3 regions of the Pseudomonas sp. LBUM1644 genome follow, and region 2 is predicted to be linked to each of the others. Evidence: predicted binding sites of a transcription regulator. Region 2 holds the regulator's gene; each other region holds the start of a gene.
The links. The regulator FliA, encoded in region 2, starts transcription of late flagellar genes. The targets are predictions, from matches to a motif close to CTAAAGTTTNNNNNNNNNNNGCCGNTAA.
Positions count from the first base shown of each region.

Region 1: the regulator FliA is predicted to act here: its motif matches at 2,339-2,366, upstream of ACA052_RS28200 (methyl-accepting chemotaxis protein).
Region 3: the regulator FliA is predicted to act here: its motif matches at 2,408-2,435, upstream of ACA052_RS20170 (methyl-accepting chemotaxis protein).

Region 1 covers NZ_CP166812.1:6,121,794-6,128,446, forward strand. Annotated here, with positions in the region: gene ACA052_RS28195 (aldose 1-epimerase family protein) at 1-42, opposite strand, end outside; gene ACA052_RS28200 (methyl-accepting chemotaxis protein) at 261-2,237, opposite strand; gene ACA052_RS28205 (LysR substrate-binding domain-containing protein) at 2,416-3,336, opposite strand; gene ACA052_RS28210 (NorM family multidrug efflux MATE transporter) at 3,494-4,888, shown strand; gene ACA052_RS28215 (putative bifunctional diguanylate cyclase/phosphodiesterase) at 4,959-6,629, opposite strand.
Region 2 covers NZ_CP166812.1:4,616,080-4,622,732, reverse strand. Annotated here, with positions in the region: gene flhF (flagellar biosynthesis GTPase FlhF) at 1-300, shown strand, start outside; gene fleN (flagellar synthesis regulator FleN) at 417-1,247, shown strand; gene fliA (RNA polymerase sigma factor FliA) at 1,244-1,984, shown strand; gene ACA052_RS21060 (chemotaxis response regulator CheY) at 2,152-2,523, shown strand; gene ACA052_RS21055 (protein phosphatase CheZ) at 2,546-3,334, shown strand; gene ACA052_RS21050 (chemotaxis protein CheA) at 3,382-5,613, shown strand; gene ACA052_RS21045 (protein-glutamate methylesterase/protein-glutamine glutaminase) at 5,663-6,653, shown strand, end outside.
Region 3 covers NZ_CP166812.1:4,430,709-4,437,361, reverse strand. Annotated here, with positions in the region: gene ACA052_RS20175 (alpha/beta family hydrolase) at 53-727, shown strand; gene ACA052_RS20170 (methyl-accepting chemotaxis protein) at 812-2,377, opposite strand; gene acnA (aconitate hydratase AcnA) at 2,607-5,348, opposite strand; gene rlmM (23S rRNA (cytidine(2498)-2'-O)-methyltransferase RlmM) at 5,571-6,644, shown strand.

The DNA of each region.
Region 1 (6,653 bases), 1.5 Mb from region 2:
GGTCAGTGCGCCGAGGGTTATGACGAGTTTGAGCGGGGTCATGATGGGAGCCTTTCTTGGAGTTGTGCAGATTTTATAGTCTTGCTGAAACGATTCATCAAGCTTAAAAATCACTACATCAAAGGCAAATAGATAGTGATGTGGGTTTGGGGTTAAAACCGGGGAGTTCAGTCGATGCCATCGCGAGCAAGCCCGCTCTCATCCTAATCCCTGCCCAAGACACCAGCGGGCTTGCTCGCGATGGCTATTTCAAAGGCACCTCAACGAAACCGGTCAACCTCATGCCGCAAATCCGCCGCGAGTTTTTCCAGCTCTTTGGCGGTGATGGCCAGATTGGAAACAACCTCCCGTTGCTCGCTGTTCGCCAGGGCAATGCTTTGCAGATTGCTGCTGAGCAAGGTCGCGGTGCTGCTCTGCTCTTGAGTCGCCGTAGTGATCGCAGCGAATTGCTGGCCCGCAGAACGGCTCTGCTCATCGATCCGCGCCAGCGCCGAAGCGACGTTGGCATTGCGCGACAAGCCTTCCTGCATCAGCACATTGCCCTGTTCCATGGTGCTGATGGCATTGCCGGTTTCCTGCTGGATGCTTTGAATCATCCCGGAAATTTCATCCGTGGCCTGACGCGTACGCGAAGCCAGGTTGCGAACCTCATCGGCGACCACGGCAAAACCACGACCCTGCTCACCGGCGCGGGCGGCTTCGATGGCGGCGTTCAGCGCCAGCAGGTTGGTCTGCTCGGCAATCGACGTAATCACGCCGACGATGCCACCGATCTCCTGAGAGCGTTGGCCCAAGGTATTGATTACCGTCGCGGTGCTGTTCAGTGCACCGGCGATTTGCTCCAGCGACGAAGACGCTTCGTCCATAGACGTACGACCGATCTGGGTTTGCTGTGCGTTTTCCTGCGCCAGGCGCTGGGTGTTACCCATGTTGTCGGCAATGTTCAGGGACGTGGCGCTGAATTCTTCCACGGCGCCGGCCATGCTGGTGATTTCGCCCGACTGCTGCTCCATCCCCTCATAGGCACCACCGGACAAGCCGGACAAGGCCTGGGCACGGCTGTTGACCTCTGCCGAAGCTTTGCGAATGTGCTCGACCATGGTCGACAACGCTTGGCTCATCTGGTTGAACGCACGGGCCAGTTGACCGATCTCGTCGTTACTCGACACGTTCAGCCGCACGCTCAAATCACCGGCACCCAAGGCTTCGGCCTGACGCACCAGATCACCCAGCGGCGCGAGCTTGCTGCGCAACAGCCAGACCGCAGAACCCACCGCGATCAACATCGCCAGCAAACTGCCAATGGCCAACTGAATGCCGACACTCCAGGTCACAGCGCTGATTTCAGCTTGCGGCATGCTCGCCACGACCGACCATGGGCCGCCGTCGAACGGCACCGCCACGCTGTAGAAATCTTCGGATTTGTCGCTCCAGAAATCGCCTTTGCCCGGGGTTTTCGCCAGGCTGACAATGGCCGGAATCGCTTGATCCAGTGCCTGTACCCCAGCCGGTGGCACCAACCATTTGCTCTGCTCATCGAGCAATGCCAGGGAACCGGTCTGGCCGATGCGGAAGCGCTTGAGGTTGGCGAACTGCGCGTTCTGCGCGTCGGTGTAATCGAATCCTACGAACAGTACGGCGATTACCTTACCGCCGCTGTCGCGTACGGGGGTGTACTGGGTCATGTAGGAACGTTCGAAAAGTAACGCGCGACCGACGTAGCTCTGCCCTGCTATCAGGCGTGCATAGGCCGGGTGTGCGTGATCGAGCAATGTGCCGATGGCGCGGGTGCCATCCTGTTTGCTCAGGGAGGTGCTGACCCGAATAAAATCTTCGCCGTTGCGCACAAACAACGTGGCGACGCCGGCGGTCATTTGCTTGAACTCGTCCACTTCCTTGAAATTGTTGTTCAGCACTTCACTGCCCAAGTGCAGGCCAGGCGTCTGCACACCCGCCACCGCCACCGGCTCGTCCGGGTGCAACGTCAGGCCGGCGCTGAAGCGTTTCTCGAACAGACCGCTCAGGCGCTGGGTGCTTTCACGCAGCGTGCCGTGAAAGGTGCTCAACTGATCAGCCAGCAATCGGGCTTCACTGGCCAGGTGCTCTTCGCGGGTGGCCAGGTTGGCACTGTCCAGCGAGCGCAGGGCGAACACGGTACTGCCGCTGATGACAATCGCCAAAATCACGGCAAGCGCAAGACCAAGCTGTGAGGCAATCCGGGCACGGGGTTGAGACATGACAGCTCCTGGCCGAACCACCTGATCCTTCTCGATCGGCTGCTCAGCAAATTTCAAAAATGGGAAAAACGTCGAACCTGCACGAAGGTTCCACCTGCAGATTTTCGGCGGCAAACCTGAATACTTGAGTAATTAGCCGGGGTATGGCTCAAGGCCGTCATTGCACGGCTCTATCGATTCAGCCCAAGTGCTCGACATCCGGTAATTCCATGGCCCGGACTTCGCTTTGCAGGAAATCACTAAGGCGGCGCAAACGTTCACCTCCGGGGCGTGTTTTCGGCCAGACGAGGTAATAATTCTCACCGCTGGCGACGGCGGTCGGCCACGGCAAACTCAGGCGTCCCTGCGCCACATCCTCTGCCACCATCAGCAAATCACCCATCGATACGCCATAACCCCGGGCGGCGGCGATCATGCCCAGTTCCAGGGTGTCGAACACCTGACCGCCCTTGAGTGACACCTGGTCCGACAGCCCCATGCGCTCCAGCCAACTGCGCCAGTCTCGACGATCCGGTGTCGGATGCAACAATTCGGTGGCGGCCAGGCGAGCGACATCCCATGGCTGATCCTTGGGAAGATTGGGTGCACCCACCGGAATCAGCTCTTCCGGAAACAGCAAGGTCGCCTCCCAGTCAGGCGGGAAGTTTCCGTTACTGAGAATCACGGCACAATCGAACGGTTCGTGGTTGAAGTCCACTGAGTCGATGTCCATCCAGGCGCTGGTCAACTGCACTTCATTGCCCGGCTGCAAATGGCGAAAGCGACTGAGGCGCGCCAGCAGCCAGCGCATGGTCAGGGTGGACGGGGCCTTCATGCGCAGGATGTCATCTTCGGCGCGCAAGGTATTGCAAGCCCGCTCCAGCGCGGTGAAGCCTTCGCGTATACCCGGCAGGATCAACCGAGCCGACTCGGTCAGTTGCAGGTTGCGCCCGCTGCGATGAAACAGCCGACAGGCGAAATGCTCTTCGAGCGTACGAATATGCCGACTGACCGCACTCTGAGTGATCGACAGCTCTTCGGCGGCGCGGGTAAACGAACTATGACGCGCCGCCGCTTCGAAGGCTCGAAGGGCATATAAGGGAGGAAGACGACGAGACATCAGGAAGGCTCCTACAGCGCAATGCGCCAACTTATCAGAAACTCCTCTGGATGAGTTTTAATCATGCAACCCATCCTTTTTATCCCTTTGTGCAAACCCCGTAGAGCGCCGAGAATCGACGCTTTCCTGTTCTCTTTGATAATCGAGCGTGATGACCATGCAGCATCCAGCGCGTATTGAACTCTGGGCCATCCTGCGGCTGGCGGGGCCGTTGATTGCCTCGCAGTTGGCGCACATGCTGATGGTCCTCACCGACACCTTGATGATGGCGCGCCTGAGTCCCGAGGCGCTGGCCGGTGGCGGGCTGGGCGCGGCGACTTACTCGTTCGTATCGATCTTCTGCATTGGCGTGATTGCGGCGGTCGGCACGCTGGTGGCAATCCGTCAGGGCGCCGGCGACATCGTTGGCGCCGCACGACTGACCCAAGCGGGGTTGTGGCTGGCGTGGTTGATGGCGCTGGTAGCCGGGCTGCTGTTGTGGAACCTCAAACCGGTCTTGCTGTTGTTCGGCCAGACCGAAACCAACGTCCACGCAGCCGGGCAATTCCTGCTGATTCTGCCGTTTGCCCTGCCCGGCTACCTGAGCTTCATGGCCCTGCGCGGTTTCACCAGCGCCATTGGCCGCGCAACGCCGGTGATGGTCATCAGCCTCGGCGGCACAGTGGCCAACTTCCTGCTCAACTATGCGTTGATCACCGGCATGTTCGGCCTGCCGAAAATGGGCCTGGTGGGCATCGGGTTCGTCACGGCGATTGTCGCCAACTGCATGGCCCTTGCGCTGGCCTGGCACATTCGCCGGCATCCGGCCTACGACGCCTATCCACTGCGCCAGGGCCTGTCACGGCCCAACCGGCGGTATTTGAAAGAGCTTTGGCGTCTGGGCCTGCCGATTGGCGGCACTTACGCGGTCGAAGTCGGGCTGTTCGCGTTCGCGGCGCTGTGCATGGGCACCATGGGCAGTACGCAACTGGGCGCGCATCAGATTGCCCTGCAAATCGTCTCGGTGGCGTTCATGGTCCCAGCGGGGATTTCCTACGCGATCACCATGCGCATCGGCCAGCACTACGGTGCCGGTCAGCTGCTTGATGCGCGGCTGGCCGGACGGGTCGGGATCGCTTTCGGGGCGGCGTCGATGCTCGCCTTCGCCATGGTCTTCTGGCTGCTGCCGAATCAGTTGATCGGTTTGTTCCTCGATCAAAACGACCCGGCGTTTCGTGACGTCATCAATCTGGCTGTGAGCCTGCTGGCGGTGGCCGCGTGGTTCGAGCTGTTCGACGGTACCCAAACCATCGCCATGGGCTGCATTCGCGGGCTCAAGGATGCCAAGACCACGTTTCTGGTGGGGTTGGGTTGTTATTGGTTGATTGGTGCGCCAGCCGCATGGTGGATGGCCTTCCATTTGAACTGGGGGCCAACGGGCGTCTGGTGGGGGTTGGCGCTGGGGTTGGCGTGCGCGGCGGTGAGTTTGACGCTGGCGTTTGAGTGGAAGATGAAGCGGATGATTCGGCGGGAGCCGTCACAGGCGAGTTTTCGGGTCGCACAAACGGATTAGGATCAAAAGATCGCAGCCTGCGGCAGCTCCTACAGAAATTGTGTAAGGAGCTGCCGCAGGCTGCGATCTTTTAAATGGCCTCCACAACTGCCTGCTGACTGCCGCCAAAGCTCAAATATTCAACCAGATCCACCAAAGGCAATGGCTTGCTGATCAAATACCCCTGCACCTGATCACAACCAAACCCGCGCAACAGATCCAGCTGCTCTGGCGTTTCCACGCCTTCGGCGACCACTTCCAGATTGAGGTTGTGCGCCAGGTTGATCATCGCGTGCACCAACTTGCGGTTTTCTTCACGCTCTTCCATGCCGCCGACAAAGCTCTTGTCGACCTTCAGCAACGCAATCGGCAGGCTATTGAGGTGCACGAACGAAGAGAATCCGGTGCCGAAATCGTCCAGGGAGAAGCGCACGCCCAGACGCCCGAGGGCATCCATGGTCTGCTTAACCAGATCGCTGCGGCGCATGACCGCGGTTTCGGTCAATTCGAATTCCAGCCATTGTGCCTCGACGCCGCGCTCGGTAATCAGGCGGCTCAGGGTCGAGAGTAACTGGCTGTCCTGGAACTGCCGGAACGAGAGGTTGATCGCCATGTGCAACGCCGGCAGGCCCAGTTCACGCAACGCCTGCATGTCCCGCAGGGCCCGGGAAATAACCCAGTAGCCGAGCGGCACGATCAAACCGCTTTGCTCGGCCAGCGGCACGAATTCACTCGGCGGCAGCAACCCGCGCTCGGCATGGCGCCAGCGCACCAGGGCTTCGAGGCCGACGATCTGCCCGTCCTCAAGGTTCAGTCGTGGTTGGTAGTGCAATTCCAGTTCATCGCGGCGCAAGGCCCGGCGCAGCTCGCTTTCGAGGTCGGCGATGCTGCGGGCGTTGCGATTGATGCGTTCGTTGAAGATGTGAAAAGTGCAGCCTTGCGTGCTCTTGGCCTGCTGCATGGCAATGTGCGCGTGCCACATCAGCGGGTCGGCACCGGCCTGGGCCCGGGCATGGGCAATGCCCAGGCTCGAACCGATCAACAGGCTTTCGCCGTCGACCCAATAGGGCTCGGCCAGGGCTTCGGTGATGCGTTCGGCCATCCACTCGGCGCGCTGAGGTGCGCGGCGGGTATCGATCAGCAAGGCAAATTCGTCGCTGCCCAGGCGCGCCAATTGATCGCTGGCCTCGAGCTGGCTTTTCAGCCGCGCGACCACTTGCAGGATCAAGCGGTCCCCAGCCTGGTGGCCGAGGGCATCGTTGGCGTGACGGAAGTTGTCGAGGTCCAGGTGACCGAGGGCGAGGCCACGGCCATCGTTATCCGCCAAACGCGCCGCGAGCAAAGTCTGGAAACCCTGCCGATTGGCGATGCCGGTCAGCGGGTCTTGCTCGGCCAGGCGTTGCAGGGTGTTTTCGAGCACGCCGCGCTCGCGGACATGGCGCAGGCAACGGCGCAGCATGCCGGGATCGAGCAGGTCGCGCACCAGCCAGTCACTCACCCCATCGGGTGGCGCCAGCGGTTCGTGTTCAAGCAGCAAAACCGTTGGCAAATTGCAACGGCCGGGCGCCGGCTGAAGGGCCGGGATCGTCAACAACACCGCGCTGCGGTTGTCTTCGAACAGAGTGCTGACCGACTCCCAGCTCGGAGCGCTGATGAGCACGGCCGAGCTCCCCATCGGAGCCAGACACTCGCGCAACAACGCTGCCCACGCCGGCTCTTCGGCCAGTAGCAGCAAACGCAAGGGTTCGACAGGCGTAGACAAGCTAGCTCCCTAGACTCTGCAATG
Region 2 (6,653 bases):
AAACAGGTTCTAACGGCCGCTTATCACAGTTACAAGCGCTGCGGGCTCGCTGGCTGCATCCTGACTAAACTGGATGAAACGGCAAGCCTGGGCGAAGTGTTGAGCCTGGCCATCAGTCATGACTTGCCGGTGGCGTACCTGACCGATGGCCCGCGGATTCCGGATGATTTGCATCTGCCGCGCCGTCATCAGTTGGTCAGTCGCGCCGTCAGCGTGCAAATGCAGGAAGAACCCAGCGAAGAAGCCATGGCTGACATGTTCGCTGATATTTACCACAGCCCGACCAAGCAGGTTGGCTGAGGTATTAATGAACAGTTTTTGTACCTACATCGATGGTCTGCCATGCATTGTTCCGTTTGTGAACGCGCAGCCAGTAATGTGGCCTCCGTCTATGCAAGACAAGGTAAAGAAATAACATGGGCAGCATGCATCCCGTACAGGTGATCGCGGTGACCGGCGGCAAAGGTGGCGTCGGCAAGACTAACGTGTCAGTGAATTTGTCACTGGCCCTGGCTGAGCTCGGCCGTCGCGTCATGCTGTTGGACGCCGACCTGGGGCTGGCAAATGTCGACGTCCTGCTGGGACTGACACCCAAACGTACCCTGGCCGACGTGATCGAAGGCCGCTGCGAGCTGCGCGACGTTCTGTTGCAGGGCCCTGGCGGCATCCGCATCGTCCCGGCAGCGTCCGGCACCCAGAGCATGGTTCATCTGAGCCCGGCTCAACACGCCGGCCTGATCCAGGCATTCAGCGATATCGGCGACAACCTCGACGTGCTGGTGATCGACACCGCTGCGGGCATTGGTGACTCGGTGGTCAGTTTCGTCCGCGCCGCCCAGGAAGTCCTGCTGGTGGTGTGCGATGAACCGACCTCGATCACAGACGCCTACGCCCTGATCAAACTGCTTAACCGCGATTACGGCATGAACCGCTTCCGCGTCCTGGCCAACATGGCCCAGAGCCCGCAGGAAGGTCGCAACCTGTTCGCCAAGTTGACCAAGGTCACGGATCGCTTCCTCGACGTCGCCCTACAATACGTCGGTGCGGTGCCGTACGACGAAAGCGTGCGCAAGGCCGTGCAAAAGCAACGTGCCGTGTATGAAGCCTTTCCGCGTTCCAAGTGCTCGCTGGCCTTCAAGGCGATTGCACAGAAGGTCGATACCTGGCCGCTGCCTGCCAACCCGCGTGGGCACCTGGAGTTTTTCGTCGAGCGCCTCGTGCAACAAACGGCAGGACCGGTTCTATGACAGCCAGCGGTTACAACCTCTACAAGAAGTCGGCACGTGACGCGCAGTACGAGCTGATCGAGCGTTACGCGCCACTGGTTAAACGCATTGCCTATCACTTGCTGGCGCGTCTGCCGGCCAGTGTCCAGGTCGAAGACCTGATCCAGGCCGGGATGATCGGTCTGCTGGAAGTGTCGACCAAATACGACGCCAGCAAAGGCGCGAGTTTCGAGACGTACGCGGGCATTCGAATCCGCGGCGCCATGCTCGATGAAGTCCGCAAGGGGGACTGGGCGCCACGTTCGGTCCACCGCAATACCCGGATGGTCAGCGACGCCATTCGCTCGATTGAAGCTAAAACCGGTCGTGACGCTAAAGATCACGAGGTTGCGGCCGAACTCCAATTGAGTCTCGACGATTATTACGGGATTTTGAACGACACCCTGGGCAGCCGTTTATTCAGTTTCGACGATCTGTTGCAGGACGGCGAACACGAAGGGCTGCACGAGGATGGCGCGAGTGCTCATCTCGAGCCGTCACGCGATCTGGAAGATGAACGCTTCCAGGCAGCGCTGGCGGACGCGATTGCCAATTTGCCGGAGCGTGAGCGACTGGTGTTGGCGCTGTACTACGACGAAGAGCTGAATCTCAAGGAAATCGGTGAAGTCCTGGGGGTCAGCGAATCTCGGGTCAGCCAGTTACACAGCCAGTGCGCGGCCCGTTTGCGGGGGCGTTTGGGGGAGTGGCGAGCGCGCTGAAGGCAGTGTGGGGACACTGCGAACGTGGCTGGTGTGGTGTTGAACTGCGCCGGTCTCGATCTGTTGTGCTCCAGACAGTCATTGAGTGCTTTGCCGGATTGATTGAAATGGCGCGTCCAGGTGCTGGGCGCGTTTAAGACTGCTTGGAGGTCGAATTGGACAAGAACATGAAAATCCTCATCGTTGATGACTTCTCAACGATGCGGCGGATCATAAAAAACCTGTTGCGTGACCTTGGGTTCACCAACACGGTCGAGGCCGACGATGGCACTACTGCCATTCCGGTTCTCAACAGCGGGAGCATCGACTTTCTGGTAACGGACTGGAACATGCCTGGCATGACCGGTATCGACCTGCTGCGCCACGTGCGCGCCGATGAAAAGCTCAAGCACCTGCCGGTGCTGATGGTGACCGCTGAAGCCAAGCGCGAGCAGATCATCGAAGCGGCCCAGGCCGGTGTAAACGGCTATGTGGTCAAACCCTTCACGGCCCAGGCGTTGAAAGAAAAAATCGAGAAGATTTTCGAACGCATCGGTTGATGGACTGCGCCACGGGGGAGCTATGGAGCATAAAGAATCTTCACAGGGCGATTTTGAATCGACCCTGAAAAAACACGCCGTCGAACTGGTCGCGAGCCTTGAAAAAGGCAGGTTCGGCGATGCGGTGCAACTGATCCATGAGCTCAATCAGACCCGTGACCGTGGCCTGTACCAGGAAGTGGGCAAGCTCACCCGTGAGCTGCATAGCGCGATCGTCAATTTCCAGATTGACCCGAACATGCCGCAAGCCGAGGAAGTGTCACAGATCACCGACGCCACCGAGCGCCTGGGGTATGTGGTCAAGCTGACCGAGGCGGCGGCCAACCGCACCATGGATCTGGTGGAAAACTCCACGCCGCTGGTCAACAGCCTGAGCGAAGAAGCCCAGGCCTTGAGCGCGGACTGGGGTCGGTTCATGCGTCGCGAAGTCGGAGCCGAAGAGTTCCGCGAGCTGGCCCGTCGCGTCGACGGTTTCCTGACGCGCAGCAGTGAAGACAACCGCGCCGTGTCGAGCAACCTCAACGACATTCTGCTGGCCCAGGATTACCAGGACCTCACCGGTCAGGTGATCAAGCGTGTGACCCAATTGGTCACCGAAGTTGAAAGCAACCTGCTCAAGCTCGTGCTGATGGCCAGTCAGGTGGACCGCTTTGCGGGCATCGAACATGACCGTGATGCGATGCTTGCAGAAAAAGATCCGCAAAAACATCTCTCTCAGGGTGAAGGTCCGCAGATTCATGCCGATAAAAGAGAAGACGTTGTGTCCGGTCAGGACGATGTGGACGATTTGCTATCCAGCCTAGGGTTTTAGAATTTTAGGTATTTTAGGTTTTTAAACCTGTTAGGAGCACCCCATACATGAGCTTCGGCGCCGATGAAGAGATCCTTCAGGATTTCCTGGTTGAGGCCGGCGAGATTCTAGAGCAACTGTCCGAACAGCTGGTCGAGCTTGAAAGCCGACCGGATGATGCGGACTTGCTCAATGCAATTTTTCGCGGTTTTCACACTGTAAAAGGGGGCGCCGGCTTCCTCCAGCTCAACGAGCTGGTGGAGTGCTGTCACATCGCCGAGAACGTGTTCGACATCCTGCGCAAGGGTGAGCGTCGCGTCGACTCGGAACTGATGGACGTGGTTCTCGAAGCGCTGGACGCGGTGAACAGCATGTTTACCGAAGTCCGTGAACGCAGCCCGATCACGGCCGCGACACCTGAATTGCTCGCTGCCCTGGCCCGTCTGGCCGAGCCGCAAACCGCTGATGAGTCGGCCCCGGTTGCCGAAGTGTTCGAAGCGCCGGCGGCTGAAGGCGAATCGGGCGACATCACTGATAACGAATTCGAACAACTGCTGGACTCGCTGAATGCCGTCAAGGCTCAGGCCGAGGCCCCGGCTCCGCTGCCCGCGGGCAATGCAGCAACCAGCGACGAAATTACCGATGCCGAGTTTGAGTCACTGCTCGATCAGTTGCACGGCAAAGGCCAGTTCGCCGTCGACGCGGTAGCCGCGCCTGCGGCCCCGGCTGCCCCGAAAGCGCCAGGCGACAGTTCCGACATTACCGACGACGAGTTTGAAGCACTGCTTGATCAGCTGCATGGCAAGGGTAACTTTGCTGTCGAAGCGCTGGAATCGGCGATTGCCTCGGTACCGACCCCGGCTGCGCCAAAGGCAGCAGCGGCCGGCGGCGATCTGATCTCGGATCACGAGTTCGAATCGCTGCTCGACGAATTGCACGGCAAAGGCAAGTTCACTGAAGTCGGTACCGGCTCTGCGTCTTCTTCGGTAGCCGCGCCAGTCGCCAAAGCGCCGGCACCCGTCGCCAAAGCGCCCGCGCCAAAAGCCGAGGCACCGAAGCCTGCTGCCGCTGCTGCACCGGCGCCTGCCCGTGCACCCGCTGCGCCGCCTGCGGAAAAGCCAGCCAGCGAAGCCGAGACCACCGTGCGGGTCGACACCGCGCGTCTCGACGAAATCATGAACATGGTCGGCGAATTGGTGCTGGTGCGTAACCGCCTGGTCCGCCTCGGTGCCAACAGCGCCGATGAAGCCATGTCCAAGGCCGTATCCAACCTCGACGTGGTCACGGCCGACCTGCAAACCGCGGTCATGAAGACCCGGATGCAACCGATCAAGAAGGTCTTCGGGCGCTTCCCGCGCCTGGTTCGCGACCTGGCTCGCCAGCTCAAGAAAGAGATCAACCTGGAGCTGGTCGGCGAAGAAACCGACCTCGACAAGAACCTCGTCGAGGCCCTGGCCGACCCGCTGGTCCACTTGGTGCGCAACGCGGTCGACCACGGCATCGAGTCGCCGGAAGAACGCGAAGCGTCGGGCAAGTCCCGCGGCGGCAAGGTGATCCTGGCGGCTGAACAGGAAGGCGACCATATCCTGCTGTCGATCTCCGATGACGGCAAAGGCATGGACCCGAACGTCCTGCGTTCCATTGCCGTTAAACGCGGAGTGATGGACAAGGACGCGGCCGATCGCTTGAGCGACACCGAGTGCTACAACCTGATTTTCGCGCCAGGGTTCTCGACCAAAACCGAGATTTCCGACGTGTCGGGTCGTGGCGTGGGCATGGACGTGGTGAAAACCAAGATTTCCCAGCTCAACGGCTCGATCAACATCTACTCGGCCAAGGGCCAGGGCTCGAAAATCGTCATCAAGGTCCCGTTGACCCTGGCGATCATGCCGACGCTGATGGTCATGCTCGGCAACCAGGCGTTCGCGTTCCCGCTGGTGAACGTCAACGAGATCTTCCACCTCGACCTGTCGCGCACCAACGTGGTGGACGGCCAGGAAGTGGTGATCGTGCGGGACAAGGCGCTGCCACTGTTCTACCTCAAGCGCTGGCTGGTCAGCTCCGCCGCTCACGAAGAGCAGCGCGAAGGCCATGTGGTGATCCTTTCGGTGGGCACCCAGCGGATCGGCTTCGTCGTCGATCAGCTGGTTGGCCAGGAAGAAGTGGTCATCAAGCCTTTGGGCAAAATGCTCCAGGGAACCCCGGGCATGTCCGGCGCCACCATCACCGGTGACGGCCGTATTGCGCTGATTCTCGATGTTCCGAGCATGCTCAAGCGTTACGCCGCACGGCGTATTTGATTCTGGTGGGGCGGGGCGACTGAGCCTCGCTCTGTCTAACGGAGTGTTTATGGCAGTCAAAGTCCTGGTGGTGGATGATTCGGGGTTTTTCCGCCGCCGCGTCTCGGAAATTCTTTCAGCGGATCCGAATATCCAGGTCGTCGGCACGGCGACCAACGGAAAAGAGGCGATCGATCAGGCCCTGGCCCTCAAGCCCGACGTGATCACCATGGACTACGAGATGCCCATGATGGACGGCATCACGGCCGTGCGGCATATCATGCAGCGCTGCCCGACGCCGGTTTTGATGTTCTCGTCGCTGACCCACGAAGGCGCCCGGGTCACCCTGGATGCGCTGGACGCCGGTGCAGTGGATTTCCTGCCGAAGAATTTCGAAGACATCTCGCGCAATCCCGAGAAGGTCAAGCAACTGCTGTGCGAGAAGATTCTGAGCATCTCGCGCAGTAACCGTCGTGCCAATGCCTACAGTGCTCCGGTACCGGTCGCCGCGCCTGCACCGACACCGCCGCCTTCGAGCATTGGCAGCTACGGCAGCAGTGCACCGGCACGTCCGGCTCCGACACCGATTCCGGCCCCGGCGCGTACGTACGCACCGGCCTCCTCGGGTCCGTCGTCGCCTGCGCCGAAACGCAAGGCCTACAAGCTGGTTGCCATCGGCACGTCCACCGGTGGCCCGGTTGCGCTGCAGCGGGTCCTGACCCAGTTGCCGGCCAACTTCCCCGCGCCGATCGTCTTGATCCAACACATGCCGGCCGCCTTCACCAAGGCCTTCGCCGAGCGCCTGGACAAACTCTGCCGCATTCACGTCAAGGAAGCCGAGGATGGTGACATCCTGCGTCCGGGCCTGGCGTTGCTGGCACCGGGTGGCAAGCAAATGATGATCGACGGCCGTGGCGCGGTAAAAATCCTCCCGGGCGACGAGCGCCTGAATTACAAACCCTGCGTGGACATCACTTTCGGTTCCGCGGCCAAGTCCTACGGTGACAAAGTTCTGGCGGTCGTGCTGACCGGCATGGGCGCCGACGGTCGCGAAGGCGCGC
Region 3 (6,653 bases), 190 kb from region 2:
CAATGGCGCTTCCTTCGCCTGGAGTTATAGGCAGACTAAAAGCGAGGCAAGCATGGACAAAGAGCACAAGGCCAGTATTGACGGGGATCAATGGGCGCGGTGTGTGCAGGATCATGGATGGTTGTGGAATGCCGCAGTCGCGCCGGCTTCGGCGACGCTGATTCTCGCGCATGGTGCCGGCGCGCCGATGGACAGCGGCTGGATGAACGACATGGCTGAACGCCTCGCCGCTCAAGGCGTCAACGTGTTGCGCTTCGAGTTTCCGTACATGGCGCAACGGCGTGTCGATGGCGGTAAACGCCCGCCAAATCCAGCGCCGAAACTGATGGAATGCTGGCGTGAGGTCTATGCCGTGGTGCGACGCCATGTCACTGGGCGCCTGGCCATTGGCGGCAAGTCCATGGGCGGGCGGATGGCCAGTCTTTTAGCTGATGAGCTGGGAGCCGATGCGTTGGTGTGCCTCGGGTATCCGTTTTATGCCGTGGGCAAACCGGAGAAACCTCGGGTCGAGCATCTGGCCGGGGTCAAGACACCGTCCTTGATTATTCAGGGAGAGCGCGATGCGCTGGGCAATCGCGAGGCGGTCGAAGCGTATGAGCTATCGCCGAGTATCGAGGTGTTCTGGCTGACCGCGGGGGACCATGACTTGAAGCCGCTGAAGGCTTCGGGGTTTACCCATGCGCAGCATCTGGCGGCTGCGGCGGGGAGGGTTGCTACGTTTTTGTGACAAGCAAGATCAAAAGATCGCAGGCTGCGCCAGCTCCTACAGTGTGACGCGATCCCTGTAGGAGCTGCCGAAGGCTGCGATCTTTTAGCGGTTAAACCGCTCTACCAACGAATACTGCACATTCGCCGTCTTGGTCAGCTCTTCACTCAACAACGCTGAATGCTGAGCCTGCTCCGACGTCTGATCAGCCAGTTGCGAAATATTGCTGATGTTGCGGCTGATTTCTTCGGCGACAGCGCTTTGCTCTTCGGTCGCGGCGGCGATCTGGGTGGTCATGTCGGTGATGTTGGCCACCGCTTCACTGATGCCCACCAGCGCCTTATCCGCTTCCATTACCCGCGCCACACCTTCTTCCGCCTGGCGATGCCCGGCTTCCATGGTTTGCACCGCAGTGCCCGCCGTTTGCTGGAGCTTGGCGATCAGCGCATGAATCTGCCCGGTGGATTCGCTGGTGCGTTGCGCCAGTTGACGGACTTCGTCAGCCACCACCGCAAAACCACGGCCCATCTCACCGGCACGGGCGGCTTCGATGGCGGCGTTCAATGCCAGCAAGTTGGTCTGGTCTGCGATGCCTTTGATCACATCGACCACACCACCGATTTCGTCGCTGTCCTTGGCCAGTTGCGTCACGGTCAGGCCGGTTTCGCCGACCACCACCGACAGGCGCTGGATGGCTTCGCGGGTTTCCCCGGCGATATCCCGACCGCGACCGGTCAGGCGATTGGCTTCCTGGGTCGCATCCGCCGTGCGCTGCACGTGGCTGGCGACTTCCTGCGTGGTGGCGGCCATCTGGTTGACGGCGGTGGCCACTTGTTCGGTTTCGACGCGCTGACGTTCCAGGCCGGTGGAGCTGGACTGGGCCAGCTTGTCGGACTGTTTCGCCTGGTCGCTCAGGTGCTCGGCGGTGTCCTGCAGACGCGTCAGACAGGTTTTCAGGCGCGCTTCCTGGCTCAGGATCGACATTTCCAGGCGCGCTTGGGCACCGCGGCTGTCGGTGTACATCTGCGCGATCAACGGGTCGGAGGTGGTCTGCCCGGCGAGGCGCAACAAACGCTTGAGGCCGCGTTGTTGCCAGCTCAGGCCCATCAGGCCCAGCGGCACCGAAAGACCGGCGGCGAGGGCAAAGCCCCATTGAGAGTTGAGCGTCGCGCCGATGATGAAGCTCAGCTGACTGACCAGAATGAACGGCAGCCAGTCCTGAAGCACCGGCAGCCATTTGTCTGTCGAGGGGATGGCGGACTTGCCCTGGTTGATGCGCTGGTAGAGCGCTTCGGCACGCTGGATCTGTTCGGCGGTCGGTTTGATCCGCACCGACTCGTAACCAATGACCTGATTGCCCTCAAACACTGGCGTCACATAGGCGTTAACCCAGTAGTGATCACCACTTTTGCAGCGATTCTTGACGATGCCCATCCATGGCAAGCCTTGTTTCAGTGTGCCCCACATATGCGCGAACACCGCGGCCGGGACGTCGGGGTGACGGACCAGGTTATGCGGCGCACGGATCAACTCCTCACGCGAAAAACCGCTGATCTCGACGAAAGCGTCGTTGCAGTAGGTAATCACGCCCTTGGCATCGGTGGTGGAAATCAACCGTTGCTGAGTCGGGAAAGTCCGTTCGCGCTGGGTAATGGGCTGGTTGTTACGCATGGCATTTTCAATCCGTGAGGCTTTGACAGGTTTTCGGCGAGGTTGGCGATTAGTTGAAATTATTTTTCATTTTTCAGGAGCACGTCGCAAAACGGCGATTGCGTTATAGGCAGTTACTGTAGGAGCGCGCTTGCTCGCGATGGATTCAAGAGCGCCGCGTTTATTCAGAAAACGCGCGTCATTGTTAACGTCCATCGCGAGCAAGCTCGCTCCTACAAGGGCTTGGTTGTTACGACGCGATCAACTGCCGCAACACGTAATGCAAAATCCCTCCCGATTTGAAGTATTCGACTTCATTGAGCGTATCGATCCGGCACAACACCTCGACTTTTTCACGGCTGCCATCTTCACGGGTGATCACCAGCGTCAGGTTCATCCGCGGTGTCAGTTCGGCGCCGGTCAAACCGAGGATGTCCAGGGTTTCCTTGCCGTTGAGGTTCAGGCTTTTGCGATTCTGGTCCAGCTTGAATTGCAACGGCAATACGCCCATGCCCACCAGATTGGAGCGGTGAATCCGTTCGAAGCTCTCGGCGATGACCGCTTTGACCCCCAGCAGGTTAGTGCCCTTGGCGGCCCAGTCTCGGCTCGATCCGGTGCCGTATTCTTGCCCGGCGATCACCACCAGTGGCGTCCCCGACGCTTGATAGCGCATCGCGGCGTCGTAGATCGGCACCTTCTCCCCGGTGGGGATGTAGATCGTATTGCCGCCTTCCTCGCCGCTGAGCATTTCGTTACGAATGCGGATGTTGGCGAAGGTGCCGCGCATCATCACTTCATGGTTGCCGCGACGGGAACCGTACGAGTTGAAGTCCCGCGGCTCCACGCCTTTCTCGCGCAGGTATTGGCCTGCCGGACTGTCGGCCTTGATGTTGCCGGCCGGGGAGATGTGGTCGGTGGTCACCGAATCACCCAGCAGAGCAAGGACTCTGGCGCCGGCGACATCCTTGACCACTGGCGGCGGCCCGCCGATGTCGTCAAAGAAGGGCGGATGCTGGATGTAAGTCGAATCGTCCTGCCAGACATACGTGGCCGCTTGCGGCACTTCAATCGCTTGCCACTGCTCATCGCCGGCAAACACTTCGGCGTATTCCTTGTGGAACATCGACGTATTGACCTGGTTGACCGCATCGGCGATCTCTTTGGTGCTTGGCCAGATGTCCCGCAGATACACCAGGTTGCCCTCCTTGTCGGTACCCAAGGGCTCGCTGCTGATGTCGATGCGCATCGTGCCGGCCAACGCATAGGCGACGACCAGCGGTGGCGAGGCGAGCCAGTTGGTTTTCACCAGAGGGTGCACGCGACCTTCGAAGTTGCGGTTGCCCGAGAGCACCGAGGCGACTGTCAGGTCGGCTTTCTGGATCGCTTTTTCGATCGGTTCCGGCAACGGCCCGGAGTTGCCGATGCAGGTGGTGCAGCCATAACCGACCAGGTCGAAGCCGAGTGCATCCAGGTATTGAGTCAACCCGGCGGCCTTGTAGTAATCAGTGACCACTTTCGAGCCCGGCGCCAACGAACTCTTGACCCACGGTTTGCGCTTGAGGCCTTTCTCCACGGCTTTTTTCGCCACCAGCCCTGCGGCCATCATCACGCTCGGGTTGGAGGTGTTGGTGCAGGAGGTGATGGCGGCAATCACCACGGCACCGTTTTTCAGGCGATAGGTCTGGCCGTCATACTCATAGTCCGCCTCACCGGCCAGATCGGCATTGCCCACCGCGACGCCACCGCCGCCTTCACTTTCCAGGCGACCGACTTCCTTGCTGGTGGGTTTGAATTGCAGGTCGATGAAGTCGCTGAACGCTTGCGCGACATCCGGCAGCGAAACCCTGTCCTGTGGCCGTTTCGGCCCGGCGAGGCTGGCTTCGACGCTGCCCATGTCCAGCGCCAGGCTGTCGGTGAATACCGGCTCCTTGCCCGGCAGGCGCCACAAGCCCTGGGCCTTGGTGTAAGCCTCGACCAGTTTCACGGTTTGCACGGGGCGACCGGACAAGCGCAGGTATTCCAGCGTGACATCGTCCACCGGGAAGAAACCACAGGTAGCGCCATATTCCGGGGCCATGTTGGCGATGGTCGCACGGTCGGCCAGCGGCAGATCGGCGAGGCCGTCACCGTAGAACTCGACGAATTTGCCGACCACGCCTTTCTTGCGCAGCATCTGGGTCACGGTCAGCACCAGGTCGGTGGCGGTTATGCCTTCCCTGAGCTTGCCGGTGAGTTTGAAACCGATCACTTCCGGGATCAGCATCGACACCGGTTGGCCGAGCATCGCGGCTTCCGCTTCGATCCCGCCGACGCCCCAGCCGAGCACGCCGAGGCCGTTGATCATGGTGGTGTGCGAATCGGTGCCGACCAGGGTGTCGGGGAAGGCGTAAGTGCGCCCGTCCTCGTCCTTGGTCCAGACGGTGCGGCCGAGGTATTCAAGATTGACCTGGTGACAAATGCCGGTACCCGGTGGCACCACGCTGAAATTGTCGAAGGCGCTCTGGCCCCAGCGCAAAAACGCATAACGTTCACCGTTGCGCTGCATTTCGATGTCGACGTTCTGCTCGAAGGCGCTTGAAGTGCCGAACTTGTCGACCATCACTGAGTGGTCGATCACCAGGTCCACCGGCGACAGCGGGTTGATGCGCTGTGGATCGCCGCCGGCCTTGGCCATGGCCGCGCGCATCGCGGCGAGGTCGACCACGGCGGGCACCCCGGTGAAGTCCTGCATCAATACCCGCGCCGGGCGGTACTGGATTTCGCGATCGGAGCGTCGCTCCTTGAGCCAGGCGGCAATCGCCTTGAGGTCGGCGCCGGTGACGGTTTTTTCGTCTTCCCAGCGCAGCAGGTTTTCCAGCAGCACTTTCAACGACATCGGTAGCTTGTCCAGGTCGCCCAGGCTTTTGGCGGCTTCCGGGAGGCTGAAATAGTGATAGGTCTTGTCGTCGACTTGTAGGGTTTTAAGGGTTTTCAGGCTATCGAGGGACGGCATTGAAATGACTCCTTTGGGTCCGCACGGCTACGGACTGACGGGACGAACAGAGCTTTTAACCTAGCCCTGTTTAGGCGTTAAGGCTAATAACTGGACTCTATGGCAACGTCCAGGGTTTCGAACTCGGCTATCATGCGCCGGTTTTCGTGACAGGCTTTGCTTCAACGCAAGTCTGGGCATCGCGCAGTGGTTGAATTTCTCGCCATCTGCCCAGGAGTAAGAATGAACACCCTCTTTATGCATTGCCGGCCGGGCTTCGAAGGCGAAGTCTGTTCCGAGATTTCCGAACACGCCGCGCGGCTGAACGTGGCCGGTTATGCCAAGGCCAAGACCGCCAGTGCCTGCGCCGAATTCATCTGCACCGAAGAAGACGGTGCAGAGCGCCTGATGCGTGGCCAGCGTTTCGCTGATCTAATCTTCCCGCGGCAATGGGCCCGCGGGATTTTCATCGATCTGCCGGAAACCGACCGCATCAGCGTGATCCTCGCGCACATGGCCGATTTCCCGCTGTGCGGCAGCCTGTGGCTGGAAATGGTCGATACCAACGATGGCAAAGAGCTGTCGAACTTCTGCAAGAAATTCGAAGGTCACCTGCGCAAGGCGTTGATGGCGGCGGGCAAACTGGTCGAAGACGCCAGCAAGCCGCGTTTGTTGTTGACCTTCAAAAGCGGCCGCGAAGTGTTCATGGGCCTGGCCGAGTCGAACAACTCGGCGATGTGGCCGATGGGCATTCCGCGCCTTAAGTTTCCCCGTGAGGCGCCGAGCCGTTCAACGCTGAAGCTCGAAGAGGCCTGGCACCACTTCATCCCACGTGACCAGTGGGACGAGCGCCTGCACAGCGACATGACCGGCGTCGATCTCGGCGCAGCACCCGGCGGCTGGACCTGGCAACTGGTCAACCGTGGCATGCTGGTCACCGCCATCGACAATGGCCCGATGGCCGAAAGCCTGATGGACACCGGTCTGGTGCAACACTTGATGGCCGACGGTTTCACCTTCAAGCCCCGGCAGCCGGTGGACTGGATGGTGTGTGACATCGTCGAGAAACCGGCGCGCAACGCCGCGATGCTGGAAGAATGGATTGGCGAGGGGCATTGCCGCGAAGCGGTGGTCAACCTCAAGCTGCCGATGAAACAGCGTTACGCTGAAGTGAAACGCTTGCTGGAGCGCATCGCCGACGGCTTCAAGGAACGCGGGATTCGGGTGGAGATCGGCTGCAAGCAGCTGTATCACGACCGCGAAGAAGTGACCTGCCATCTGCGCCGGCTCGACGTAAAGAAACCCAAGTCCCGCTAAATCCCTGTA